DNA from 2 places in the Streptomyces sp. NPDC088725 genome. Region 1 is predicted to be linked to the other one. Evidence: riboswitches for the same ligand, from Rfam matches in the RefSeq annotation. Region 1 holds a riboswitch; the other holds the start of a gene.
What was found. Region 1 has a riboswitch for cobalamin ahead of ACIP6N_RS04165 (cobalamin biosynthesis protein). Riboswitches for the same ligand answer to the same signal wherever they lie in the genome.
Positions count from the first base shown of each region.

Region 1 (7,004 bases):
GGAGGAGGCATCCTGTGCGGTCGCACAGGGCTTCCCACATGTTCGCGGCGAGTTCCGGCGTGCCGTACGTCGCGTACTCGGCCACCCTGACCGGTCCGCCGAACATCGCCGACATGTAGTGGATCAGGGGGAGTTCGGGCACGAGCGTGGAGACGGCGGTGGCGTGGACCGCATGCGTGTGGACCACGGCTGCCGCGTCTGTGCGGCGATAGATTTCCAGATGCAACGGCAGTTCGCTGGTGGGGACGAGGTCGCCGAGCACCTGGCGTCCATTCAGGTCGACCGCGACCGGCTCCTCCTCGGCGAGCCGGTCGTACGGCACTCCGCTCGGCGTGACGAGAACGAGGTCGCCGGAGCGCACCGACACATTGCCCGACGTGCCGACGACCAGGCCGTCGGCCGCCGTTCTGCATGCGGTGGCCACCAGCTCCCGCCAGGCCCGTTCGATCGCTTCTTGCCGCCCCGGATCAGTCATGCCGCGCATCCTGCCAGGTGGACGGCGTGCCGTGCCGGGACTGCCCTTGATCCGCGGGCGGACACCCCAGCAACAGCCCCCCCACGCGATCCACTGCGGCGACCCACGCTGTTCATCTTGCGTTCACCGGCCCTTCTTACGGTCGAACAGGCCCCCGACATCGAGCGATTGACTGGGTAAATGGAACACCTCACGCTGCTGCTCGCGATCGTGATCGTCACAGCTCTCGCGTTTGACTTCACCAATGGTTTCCACGACACCGCCAACGCCATGGCAACGACCATCTCCACCGGCGCTCTCCGTCCCAAGATCGCGGTGGCCATGTCCGCGGTCCTCAATCTCGTCGGGGCGTTCCTGTCCGTGGAGGTGGCCAAGACCATCTCCGGCGGGCTCATCAACGAAGAGGGCATCCGCACAGAAGTGATCTTCGCGGCGCTGGTCGGCGCGATCCTGTGGAATCTCGGCACCTGGCTGCTCGGTCTGCCGTCAAGTTCGTCCCACGCGCTCTTCGGCGGCCTCATCGGCGCCACCCTGATGTCGGTCGGCTCCTCGGGTGTCAACGGTGAGGTGGTCGTCACGAAGGTGCTGATCCCCGCGGTCGCCGCGCCCGTCGTCGCCGGTGTCGCGGCGTACTTCGCCACGCGCCTGACGTACCGGATCGGCAGCCGTACGGACGAGAAGGCCACCGCGAAGGGCTTCCGGGCCGGGCAGATCGCCTCCGCCGCTCTCGTCTCGCTCGCCCACGGCACCAACGACGCGCAGAAGACCATGGGGGTCATCACCCTCGCCCTGGTCACCGGCGGGGTCCTCGCGCCGGGAGCCAACCCTCCGCTGTGGGTCATCGTCACGGCGGGCACGGCGATCGCGCTCGGCACGTACCTCGGCGGCTGGCGCATCATCCGCACCATGGGTTCCGGTCTCACCGAGCTGAGGCCGCAGCAGGGCTTCGCGGCGCAGACCGGCGCGGCGACCGTCATCCTGGCCTCCTCGCACCTGGGTTTCTCGCTCTCCACCACACAGGCCTGCTCCGGCTCCGTGATGGGCGCGGGCCTGGGCCGCAAGGGCGGGGTGGTGCACTGGTCGACCGCGGGCCGCATGGGCGTCGCCTGGTGCCTGACCCTGCCCGCCGCCGGTCTGGTCGGTGCCGGGGCCGAGTTCCTGACCGAGCAGGGCACCTGGGGGGTCACGGCCGCCGCGGTGCTGCTCGTCGCCGCCTCGGGCGCGATCTGGCTCGTCTCGCGCCGCCGTCCTGTCGATGCCTCCGACGTCGTCGACGAGAGCGTCGTCAGGACCTTCGGTCTCGACGGCTCCGCCGAGACCCCACTCACCGTCAGCCGGTCGCTCTCGGCCACCATCCCCGCCCTCGCCGGTGAGCCGGCCCGCCCCACGGCCTAAGGACGCAACAGCATGAACATCGACTGGGCAGCGCTCGCCTCCGTCTTCGGCGTCAGCCTCGTGGCCACCGTCGGTCTCGTGGGCCTGTTCACCCTCGGGGTCGTGGGCCTTTCCAAGCAAGGGTCCACGGCCGCGACGACCGGCGCGTACGCCTGCTTCGCGGCGTGCGCGGCGGCGGTGGCCTACGGGATCTGGCTCATCGTCGCCTGATCCCCTCACCGGAGGGCCGGCGGTCACCCGACCGCCGGCCCTCCGGTCGTTCGTCACCGCACCGGCCCGCCGCCCGTCCTGTCCGTGATGTGGGTCTTCGCACACTGCCCCGTCCCAGGTCAGGGGCGGGTTGACGGGCGTTCTCGCAGCGTGGTGCACTGCCGGGGCCATTTACGACGGTATGAAGAGGAAGCCGGTGCGATTCCGGCGCGGTCCCGCCACTGTCACTGGACGCGTCAGCTCCAGGAGCCAGGAACTCTCGCCGCCGCATCACGTCGAGCCGGGGCGCGGACCCTGAGTGAGGACATGTCGCCATGCCTGGCTGCGGTTCTGCCGCCGAGCGGGTCTTCGCGTACGGCGCCGCCGCGGGCCTTCTCGGCGATCTGCTGTTCGGTGATCCGCGCCGCGGGCATCCCGTCGCCGCCTTCGGGCGGGCCGCAGGGGCCGTCGAAGGGGTCCTGAGGCGCGATCACCGCGGGTGGGGCGCGCTGCACACGGCGGTCTGCGCCGGAGGCGCCGCCGGGCTCGCGGCGCTCGCCGCCAGCGCCGTACGGCACCGCCCCGCCGCTTCCTTTGCCCTGACCGCCACCGCCACGTGGGCCGTCGTCGGGGGGACATCGCTGGGGCGCGAGGCGCGGACCATCGGCGCGGCGCTCGAAACCGGGGACATCGACGCGGCCCGCGAGCGGCTGCCGCATCTGTGCGGGCGCGATCCGCAGGCGCTGGACGGGCAGCAGATCGCGCGCGCCGTCGTGGAGTCCGTCGCAGAGAACACGTCCGACGCCGTGGTGGGCGCGCTGGTGTGGGGCGCCGTCGCCGGGGTGCCGGGGCTGGCCGGATTCCGGGCGGTGAACACGCTGGACGCGATGGTGGGTCACAAGTCGCCCGTGTACCGCCGTTTCGGCTGGGCCTCCGCACGGCTCGACGACGTCGCCGGCTGGCCGGGCGCCCGGCTGACCGCCGCGCTCGCCGCGGTGGCGGGCGGCGATCCGCGCGGGGCGCTGCGGGCGGTACGGCGCGACGCGCACCGGCACCCGAGCCCCAACGCGGGCCCGGTGGAGGCGTCGTTCGCGGGCGCGCTGGGCGTACGGCTCGGCGGGACACTCGCGTACGGCGGACGGACCGAGCACCGGCCGGTGCTGAACGCCGGAGGGCGGCCCGTCGAGGTCGCGGACATCGAACGTGCGGTGCGGTTGTCGCAGCGGGTGACGGCGCTCGCACTGGCGGCCTGCGTCGGCGGGCGCTTCGCGTACGGCGCGGCGCGCCGGGCCTCGGGGCGACGGGCCGCGGGAATCCGGGTTTCAGGGAATCGGGCTTCGGGGAGAGGACGCCGATGAGCGCGGGCGGACTGGGCGGTGGGCTGCTGATCGCGGGGACCACCTCGGACGCGGGCAAGAGCGTCGTCACGGCGGGCATCTGCCGCTGGCTGGTACGCCGGGGCATCAGAGTCGCGCCCTTCAAGGGACAGAACATGTCGCTCAACTCGTTCGTGACGCGCGAGGGCGCGGAGATCGGACGAGCCCAGGCGATGCAGGCGCAGGCCGCCCGGGTGGAGCCGACCGCGCTGATGAACCCCGTCCTGCTCAAGCCCGGCAGCGACCGCAGCAGCCAGGTGGTGCTGATGGGACGCCCGGTGGGCGAGCTGAGCGCGAAGGGCTATCACGGAGGCCGCCAGGAAGCGCTGCTCGGACCCGTACTGGAGTGCCTGGAGACGCTGCGCGGCACGTACGACGCCGTGATCTGCGAGGGGGCGGGCAGCCCGGCCGAGATCAATCTGCGCCGCACCGACATCGTCAACATGGGCATCGCGCGGGCCGCGCGGCTGCCGGTGGTCGTGGTCGGGGACATCGACCGGGGCGGTGTCTTCGCGTCGTTCTTCGGTACGACGGCACTGCTGAGCCCCGAGGACCAGGCGCTGATCGCCGGATATCTCGTCAACAAGTTCCGCGGTGACGTGTCACTGCTGGAACCGGGCCTGGAGATGCTGCGCGGGCTGACCGGGCGCGGGACCTTCGGCGTACTGCCGTTCCGCCACGGCCTCGGGATCGACGAGGAGGACGGGCTGCGCGTCTCGCTGCGCGGCGCGGTGCGCGAGTCCGCGGTCTCGGCCCCCTTCGGGGAGGACGTCCTGCGGGTCGCGGTCTGCGCCGTGCCGCTCATGTCCAACTTCACGGACGTCGACGCGCTGGCGGCCGAACCGGGCGTGGTCGTGCGGTTCGTGGACCGGGCGGAGGAACTGGCGGACGCGGACCTCGTCGTCGTGCCCGGCACGCGCGGCACGGTCAGGGCGCTGGCGTGGCTGCGGGAGCGCGGGCTCGCGGACGCGCTCGCGCGGCGGGCGGCCGAGGGCCGGCCGGTGCTGGGCATCTGCGGCGGCTACCAGGTCCTCGGCGAGCACATCGACGACGAGGTCGAGTCGCGCGCGGGCGCGGTGGCCGCGCTCGGACTGCTGCCCGTACGCGTGCGGTTCGCGCGCGAGAAGACGCTGAGCAGACCGGTGGGGGTCGCGCTGGGCGAGCCGGTGGAGGGGTACGAGATCCACCACGGGGTCGCGGACGTACGGGGAGGCGCCCCCTTCGTCACCGACGAGCGGGGGCAGGCGCTGGACGGCTGCCGGGTGGACGCCGTGTGGGGTACGCACTGGCACGGCGCGCTGGAGAGCGACGGATTCCGGCGGCGCTTCCTGGCGGAGGTGGCGCGGGCCGCGGGGCGGCGTTTCGTGCCCGCCCCGGACACGAGTTTCGGCGCGCTCCGGGAGGAACAGCTCGATCTGCTCGGCGATCTGATCGAGGAGCACGCGGACACGGACGCGCTATGGCGGCTGATCGAGGAAGGGGCTCCGGGAGAGCTGCCGTTCATTCCGCCGGGGGCACCGTGACCGGCGGAGGGACCCCGCTACGGCCTTGTGAGGGCGCGGCCCCGGTCACGGCACGTCGCCTCAAACCACTCGAAGGAGCGTTTCGTATATGAGCACCCCCTTTCCGTTCACCGCCGTGGTGGGAATGGACGATCTGCGACTGGCCCTGCTGCTCAACGCGGTCAGTCCCGCCGTGGGCGGCGTTCTCGTACGGGGCGAGAAGGGGACCGCCAAGAGCACGGCCGTACGGGCGCTCTCGGCGTTGCTGCCCGAGGTGGACGTCGTCGCCGGGTGCCGGTTCAGCTGCCACCCCGGCGCGCCCGATCCGCAGTGCCCGGACGGCCCGCACGCGCCCGGGCCGGGCACGTCCAGGCCCGCGCGGATGGTCGAGCTGCCCGTCGGCGCCTCCGAGGACCGGCTCGTCGGGGCGCTGGACATCGAACGGGCGCTGTCGGAGGGCGTGAAGTCCTTCGAGCCCGGACTGCTCGCGGACGCGCACCGCGGGGTGCTGTACGTCGACGAGGTCAACCTGCTGCACGACCACCTCGTGGACCTGCTGCTGGACGCGGCCGCCATGGGCGCCTCGTACGTGGAGCGCGAGGGCGTCTCCGTACGGCATGCCGCGCGTTTCCTGCTCGTCGGCACAATGAACCCCGAAGAGGGCGAACTGCGGCCGCAGTTGCTCGACCGCTTCGGGCTGACCGTCGAGGTCGCCGCCTCGCGCGAGCCCGAGCTGCGGGTGGAGGTCGTACGGCGGCGGCTCGCGTACGACGACGATCCGGCGGGCTTCGCCGGGCGCTGGGCGCGGGAGGAGACGGAGCTGCGCGAGCGGATCATCACCGCGCGCGCCCTGCTGCCCGAGGTGCGGCTCGGGGACTCCGCGCTGTTGCAGATCGCCGCGACCTGCGCCGCGTTCGAGGTGGACGGGATGCGCGCGGACATCGTCATGGCCAGGACCGCGACGGCGCTCGCCGCGTGGGCGGGGCGTACCGACGTGCTCGCGGAGGACGTCCGGCAGGCCGCGCTGCTCGCGCTGCCGCACCGGCGGCGCCGCAACCCGTTCGACGCGCCGGGCCTGGACGAGAGCAAGCTGGACGACACGCTGGACGAGTTCAGGGGCGACGACGACCCGGAGCCCGACCCCGACGGGCCCGGCGGCGGGCAGCCGCCGCAGGGCGGTCCCGGGGACTCCCCGGCGGGGCCCGACACCGGTTCCGAGGCACCTCGGGAGTCCGAATCCGGACCGTCGGAGAACGGTCAGGACAACAGCCGTCAGGACGACGCGCCGGCCGAGCCGCAGCAGTCCGGGGACCAGCAGCCCGGCGAACAGCCGCGACCGGCCGCCGCCGGTGCCGGTGAGCAGACCGCCGTCGGGGCCTCGGAACCGTTCCGTACGAAGATGCTCAGCGTCCCGGGTCTGGGCGAGGGCGCGGCGGGCCGCCGCTCCCGGGCGCGCACCGAACACGGCAGGACGACCGGCTCCAGGCCGCCGCAGGGCACGCTGACCAGGCTGCACCTGGCGGCGACCGTGCAGGCCGCCGCGCCGCACCAGCGGGAACGCGGCCGCAGCGGCCCCGGTCTGCTGGTTCGCAGAAGCGACCTGCGGCAGGCGACCCGGGAAGGCCGGGAGGGCAACCTCGTGCTGTTCGTGGTCGACGCGTCCGGGTCGATGGCGGCGAGGCGGCGGATGAGCGCTGTCAAGGGCGCGGTGCTCTCGCTGCTGCTCGACGCGTACCAGCGGCGCGACAAGGTCGGTCTGGTCACCTTCCGGGGCAAGGAGGCGGCAGTGGCGCTGCCGCCGACCTCCTCGGTGGACGCGGCCGCGTCCCGGCTGGAGTCGCTGCCGACGGGCGGGCGCACCCCGCTCGCCGCCGGGCTGCTCAAGGCCCACGACGTCCTGCGGGTGGAGCGGATGCGGGATCCCGCACGCCGTCCGCTCCTGGTGGTCGTGACCGACGGCCGGGCGACGGGCGGCCCCGATCCGCTGGCGCTCGCCACGCGCGCGGCCCGGCTGCACGCCTCGGAGGGCACGGCCTCGGTCGTCGTGGACTGCGAGTCGGGTCCCGT
Region 1 is NZ_JBIVLO010000002.1:54,827-61,830, forward strand. Features, by position in the region: gene ACIP6N_RS04150 (class II aldolase/adducin family protein) at 1-475, opposite strand, end outside; gene ACIP6N_RS04155 (anion permease) at 656-1,870, shown strand; gene ACIP6N_RS04160 (hypothetical protein) at 1,883-2,080, shown strand; cobalamin riboswitch at 2,226-2,362, shown strand; gene ACIP6N_RS04165 (cobalamin biosynthesis protein) at 2,395-3,417, shown strand; gene ACIP6N_RS04170 (cobyric acid synthase) at 3,429-4,958, shown strand; gene ACIP6N_RS04175 (putative cobaltochelatase) at 5,047-7,004, shown strand, end outside.

Region 2 (7,004 bases), on a different contig from region 1:
ACCTGTCGCACACGTACCGCAGTCCAGCGGGAGCGGGAGGATCCATGAAACCGAAGCGCACTCGCCGGTTTGCCCTTTTCGTCCTCTCGTTCCAGCGTAACGTGCTCTCTCCGGTGCGGGCAGGACGAGAGAAGGCCGCGCTGGACGAGAGAGGGCCGCGCGGGCCCACTTCTCGATCACACTCGAAGAAGCGGGCCCGCGCGGCCCTCGTCACGTCACCAACGGGCGAAGCCGCTCCCGCTTCCTAGAAGTCGTCGTCGAAGCCGACCGTGCCCTCGACCGCGACCTGGTACGCCGACGGGCGGCGCTCGAAGAAGTTCGTCAGCTCCTGGACGCCCTGCAACTCCATGAAGGAGAACGGGTTCTCCGAGCCGTACACCGGCTCCAGGCCGAGGCGCTGGAGCCGCTGGTCGGCCACGCACTCCAGGTACTGACGCATCGACTCCGTGTTCATCCCCGGCAGTCCGTCGCCGCACAGGTCGCGGCCGAACTGGAGCTCCGCCTCGACGGCTTCCTTCAGCATGTCCGTGACCTGCTGCTGGAGTTCGTCGTCGAAGAGGTCGGGCTCCTCCTTGCGTACGGTGTCCACGACCTCGAACGCGAAGTTCATGTGCATCGTCTCGTCACGGAACACCCAGTTGGTCCCGGTCGCGAGGCCGTGCAGCAGGCCGCGCGAGCGGAACCAGTAGACGTACGCGAACGCGCCGTAGAAGAACAGCCCCTCGATACAGGCCGCGAAGCAGATCAGGTTCAGCAGGAAGCGGCGGCGGTCCGCCTTCGACTCCAGCCTGTCGATGCTCTCGACGGAGTCGATCCAGCGGAAGCAGAACTGCGCCTTCTCGCGGATGGACGGGATGTTCTCCACCGCGTCGAAGGCCGCCGCGCGGTCCGCCGGGTCGGGCAGGTACGTGTCGAGCAGCGTCAGATAGAACTGGACGTGCACGGCCTCCTCGAAGAGCTGGCGGGAGAGATACAGCCGCGCCTCGGGGGAGTTGATGTGCTTGTAGAGCGTCAGCACCAGGTTGTTCGACACGATTGAGTCGCCCGTCGCGAAGAACGCGACCAGCCGGCCGATCATGTGCTGTTCGCCCGGGCTGAGCTTGGCGAGGTCGGCCACGTCCGAGTGGAGGTCGACCTCCTCGACCGTCCAGGTGTTCTTGATGGCGTCGCGGAAACGCTCGTAGAAGTCCGGGTAGCGCATGGGGCGCAGGGTCAGCTCGAACCCCGGGTCCAGCAGGTTCTTCTCGACGGCCGTGCCGGTCGTGTCGGGCGTCGTCTCGGGTGTCGCGGTCATTACTGGCAGGCCTCGCAGGACTCGGGGTTTTCCAGGGAGCAGGCGATCGCGTCGGCGGACGCGGCCTGCGTGGGTACGGGGGCGCTCACGGGGGCCGGTGCGGTCTCGGCGGCCCTGCCGCCGGCCGCGCGGGCGATACGGGTCGCCGGGCGCGAGCGCAGGTAGTACGTGGTCTTGAGGCCCTTCTTCCAGGCGTACGCGTACATCGAGCTGAGCTTCCCGATGGTCGGCGTCTCCAGGAACAGGTTCAGCGACTGGCTCTGGTCGAGGAACGGCGTACGGGCCGCTGCCATGTCGATCAGGCCGCGCTGCGGGATCTCCCACGCGGTGCGGTACAGCTCGCGTACCTCCGCCGGGATCCAACTGAAGCCTGCCACCGAGCCGTTGGACTCGCGCAGCGCCTCACGCGACTGGGCGTCCCAGACACCGAGCCGCTTCAGCTCCGCCACCAGGTAGGAGTTCACCTGAAGGAACTCGCCGGACAGCGTCTCGCGCTTGAAGAGGTTGGAGACCTGCGGTTCGATGCACTCGTACACGCCCGCGATGGAGGCGATCGTCGCGGTCGGCGCGATGGCGAGGAGCAGCGAGTTGCGCATGCCGCTCTTGGCGACGCGGGTACGCAACGCGTCCCAGCGCTCGGGCCAGTTGAGCTGCACGTCGTAGTGGTCGGGGTGCAGCACACCGCGCGCAGCGCGCGTCTGCGACCAGGCCGGAAGCGGGCCGTGGCGCTCGGCGAGGCCGCAGGAGGCCTCGTACGCGGCGAGCATGATCCGCTCGGAGATCCTGGTGGAGAGCGCGGCGGCCTCCGGCGAGTCGAAGGGCAGCCGCTTCTTGAACAGGACGTCCTGGAGGCCCATCACGCCCAGGCCCACCGGTCGCCACTTCGCGTTGGAGCGGCCGGCCTGCTCGGTCGGGTAGAAGTTGATGTCCACGACGCGGTCGAGGAAGGTGACGGCCGTCCCCACGGTCTCGTCCAGCCGCTCCCAGTCGATCTCGCCCGAATCCAGCACGAACGAAGCGAGGTTGACGGAACCCAGGTTGCAGACGGCGGTCTCGCCGTCGTCCGTCACCTCAAGGATCTCCGTGCAGAGGTTCGACGAGTGGACGGTACGGCCCGGCTCGGCCGTCTGGTTGGCGGTGCGGTTCGAGGCGTCCTTGAAGGTCATCCAGCCGTTGCCGGTCTGGGCGAGCGTACGCATCATGCGCCCGTACAACTCCCGTGCCTGGATGGTCTTCCGGGCCAGACCGTCCTGCTCGGCCTTGCGGTACGCGGCGTCGAACTCGTCGCCCCACAGGTCCACCAGCTCCGGCACGTCGGCGGGCGAGAACAGCGACCAGACGCCGTCCGACTCGACCCGGCGCATGAACTCGTCCGGGATCCAGTGCGCGAGGTTCAGGTTGTGCGTACGCCTGGCCTCCTCGCCGGTGTTGTCCCGCAGTTCGAGGAACTCTTCCAGGTCCGCGTGCCAGGTCTCCAGGTAGACACAGGCGGCGCCCTTGCGCCGGCCGCCCTGGTTGACCGCCGCGACCGACGAGTCGAGGGTGCGCAGGAACGGGACGATGCCGTTGGAGTGTCCGTTCGTGCCGCGGATCAGCGAACCGCGGGAGCGGATGCGGGAGTACGACAGCCCGATGCCGCCCGCGTGCTTCGAGAGCCGGGCCACCTCGTGGTAGCGGCCGTAGATGGAGTCCAGCTCGTCCAGCGGAGAGTCCAGCAGGTAGCAGGACGACATCTGCGGGTGACGCGTACCGGAGTTGAAGAGCGTGGGGGAGGAGGGGAGGTAGTCCAGGCGGCTCATCAGCCCGTACAGCGCGGCGACTTCGTCCAGCGCGCGGACGCTGTCGTCCTCGGCGAGCCCGGAGGCGACGCGCAGCATGAAGTGCTGCGGAGTCTCGATCACCAGCCGGGTGATCGGGTGCCTGAGGAGGTAGCGGCTGTAGAGCGTCCGCAGACCGAAGTAGCCGAAGCGGTCGTTCGCGGCCTCGTCGATCAGCTGGTCGAGCCGGGCGGCGTGCAGGGTGACGAAGCCGGCCGTACGGTCGGCGATCAGGCCCTCGCGGTGGCCGGTGGCGACGGATGCGGAGAACGACACCGCGCCCTGCCCGGCGGCTTCCTCGGCGATGGTCCGGGTCAGCAGCCTGGCGGCGAGCCGGGAGTACGCCGGGTCCTCGGAGATGAGCCCCGCGGCGGCCTCGACGGCGAGCCCGCGCAATTCGGCCTCGTCCGACCGGGCGTTACGGCCGCGCAGCACGGCGGCGGCGACCTTTCCCGGGTCGGTGTCGGGCAGGTCGGCGGTGAGATCCGTCAGGAGCCGCAGCAGTACGGTTCCGGGCTCCTCGGTCTCGGCGCTGACTGAAGCCGGATCGACTGGCGCGATGGTCATGTGGGGCTCTCCCTCGCTCGGCTCTGGGCCGTCGGGAGGGGAACGGGGACGCGGCGCGGCCGTACCACCCGGACATGGGCAGCACAGCGTGCGTCGTCCACCGGCCCAGCCTCGGGGCCCGGACGTCTCGGCGCCCGGATCGGTCGAAACGGACGCACCGCCGGCAGGTTTTCGGACTGGAGAGCGCGACAAAGCGCACCGCATCACACCGTTGCGGGACAGTTCCGGATTCGCACCGGATTCCCCTGCGTCGACAGCGAGCACGAGCATACATCTGGGGGGCGACGGATATGTCACCCCCCAGATGTAGTGGCGTGGGCCTTTCTGTCAGCGGTCTGTCGGACCCCTCCGTCACTGCCGTGCCGCAGCGGGCCTCCCCGGCCGGGAAGGCCGCACACGGCCCTTGTGCCGCCCGTATCGGGGCCGCCGGGCCGTCCGGCCGGCCTCGCCCGGCGCGGCGATGACCGCGCCGGGCGCGTCGAGCCGGGCCGCCCGAAGAAGGAGCCACATCTCACACAGGGCCTACGCGCGGGTCACCGTCCGCGCCGCGTTGTACCCCTCCGTCAGCAGCGCCGGCCGCCCCGACGGCAGGGCGTCGGCCGGCCAGGACAGCGTGACCGTCCGCGACTCGCCGGGCAGCAGCCACAGGTAGTTGTCGCCGTACAGCGTAGGCAGGACCCGCTCGCCACTGGTGGCGTCCAGGAGCGACAGCCGGACCATCGCCGCGACCGCCGCGCCCCGGTTGTGGACCGTCGCGGTCAGGGTCCGCCGCGCGCCCGACTTCGCCGTCCTGCCGAGCGCGGCGGACACCTTCACCTGCTTGGCCTTGTTGAGCGCCTTCATGTCGGCCGCCGAGCGGTAGCGCCAGTACGTGTTCTCCGACAGGACCTTCCCCCGGCTGTCCTCCAGTGTCAGCCGCAGCAGATGGAAGTCGGGCAGGTCCTTCGTCCAGTCGGCGGCGAACGCCTTCGTCGTCGTGGAGGAGGCGACGTCCACCTTCGTACGCCGGTCGGTGCCGCGCTGCCGTCCGTCCAGGTCGTAGCAGCGCGCGGTGACCGTCGCTCCCTTCATCGCCGCGGCCGTGTGGTTGACGGCGATGACCTGCCAACTCCCCGGTTCCGCCTGGACGTGCACGGCCTCGCACGCCTTCCGGGCCCCGTAATAGGTACCGTTGACGTCGAAGTCGTAGTCATACGTCTGCCACACCGTGCTGTGCCACGCAGGGTGGGACATCCAGAGCAGCAGGGCGCTTGCGTCGTTCCACAGGTTCGCGTTCCACGCCTCGAACATGGCGCGGGTGTTCTCGTAGTTCACGAACTGCGCCTTGCGCGCGAAGTCGTCCAAGTCCTTCACCGTGTCGAGACGGGTCTCGATGGCCGCCCGGTAGTTCTGCGGGGCCTGGTTTCCCCGGGTGCTCCAGTCGTGGTAGTACCAGGCGCCGCCGATCGGCCATTCCGGCTCGTCGCCGACCAGGTTCCGCACGCTCTCGGCCGTCGAGACCACGGGCATCCCGATCTCGGTGTGGAAGCCGAAGCTGCCGCTGCCGTACGTGGCCGGGGAGAAGTAACTGTCCGGCTCCACCCAGCCGTACGGGCCACCGCCGGTGACGATGCCCCCGGCGGAGTTGTTCTGGTAGAAGAGGTCGGGCGCCTCGGCCCGGACCGCGTCCCGCATCCCGCTGTCGATCGCCTCCGGTGGGTTGCCCTCGTTGGCGCCGCACCACACGACGACACTGGGGTGGACGCGGTAGCGCCGTACGGTGTCCCGCGCGAGGTCGTTGAAGGCCTGGTGGTCCGGCGGGTCCATGGCCCAGGCGTTGGGGAAGTCGTTCCACACGAGGATGCCGTGCTCGTCACAACTGGCGTAGAACTCCTCGCGGTTCACCGAGCCGACCCAGTTGCGGATCATGGTGAAGTTCATGTCGCGGTGCATCCGCACCGCCGCGTCCATCCGCTCGGCCGGCATACGGCGCAGCAGCTCGTCCCAGCCCCAGTTGCCGCCCCGGCAGAAGACCCGTACGCCGTTCACACTGATCTTCAGCGGATCCGGCGCGTTGTCGACCGTCTTCACATCCGTCCAGGCGGAGCCGTCGTCGGACACCTGGATCACGTACGTCTTCGGGTACGCCTGCTCCCAGACGATGACCACCCGGTCGAAGGAGACCGGCGAGCCCAGGTCCACCTGGATCCACTGGTTGTCCTCGTACGCCGAGGACCAGCGGGTGCCGGGGTCGCCGTCGGTGGCATTGGCGGGCAGGTTCGACCCGTCGTCGGAGAGTGCGGTGGCCTTCCGGTGCAGGGCCAGGTCGGTGGCGGGCTCCGCGCTGTCGACGACCGACAGGCTCCACAGCGAGGTGCCCCAGCTGGTCGCCCGTGCCCCGCCGCTGATCCGTACGTAACGGGCGCTCCTGGCAGGGAAGTCGACGTTCTGGAGGCTCGCGTCGGCCTGCTGGAACGGCAGCGGGACCGCCGAGTTGTCGACCGTCTTCACGTCGGTCCAGGTGGAGCCGTCCGTGGAGACCTGCACCGCGTACGTCTTGGCGTACGCCTGCTCCCAGACCAGGTCGACGCGGTCGAAGGAGACCGGCGAGCCCAGGTCCACCTGGATCCACTGGTCGTCCTCGAACGCCGAGGACCAGCGGGTGCCGGGGTCGCCGTCGGTCACGTGGGACGCCGGATTGCCGTCCCCGTCCACGGACTGCGCGGTGGCTTCCCGGTGCAGGGCCAGGTCGGTGGCGGGGTTCGCGCTGTCGAAGACCGACAGGGTCCACAGCGAGGAGCCCCAGTCCGTGGCCCGGGTCAGGCAGCGGATCCGTACGTACCGGGCCTGCTGGGTGCCCACAGCGACCGACTGCGTGTACGCGTCGGTGCCGCCGTCGAACGGCAGCTTGATCTCGTACTCGTAGCCGAACTGCCGGACGCCGAAGCGGGTGGTGCGCCGGTCGCTCTCGTCGCCGCCGACGGAGGCGGTCAGCGTCAGGTCGTGGAGGTGAGGCTCGCCGTAGCCGTTGGGCCACCACAACTTGGGCTTCCGCAGTCGCAGTTGGCCGTAGTCGGCCGGGGCGAAGGTGACGTCGGACGTCGCGCCCGCCGCCACGGTGACGGTCTTCGAGACGCGCACGCCGTCGAAGGAGGCGGTGACGGTCACGCGCCGGGCGGTGGAATCGGCGTTGCGCACCGGCACGACGATCGTCACTTCGGCGCTGCCGGTGTCGGGCAGGCCGGGGAGCACGGTGTCCACGCGGGGGTCGCCGATGACCGCGTGGCCGGTCGAGCGGAGCCGTACGTGGTTCCAGATGCCGGCCACCCGGTCGCGTACGGCCGGCA
Region 2 is NZ_JBIVLO010000014.1:65,676-72,679, reverse strand. Features, by position in the region: gene ACIP6N_RS27735 (ribonucleotide-diphosphate reductase subunit beta) at 245-1,294, opposite strand; gene ACIP6N_RS27730 (ribonucleoside-diphosphate reductase subunit alpha) at 1,294-3,678, opposite strand; cobalamin riboswitch at 3,823-3,961, opposite strand; gene ACIP6N_RS27725 (discoidin domain-containing protein) at 4,201-7,004, opposite strand, start outside.
Region 2: another riboswitch for cobalamin. It lies ahead of ACIP6N_RS27730 (ribonucleoside-diphosphate reductase subunit alpha); the one in region 1 lies ahead of ACIP6N_RS04165 (cobalamin biosynthesis protein).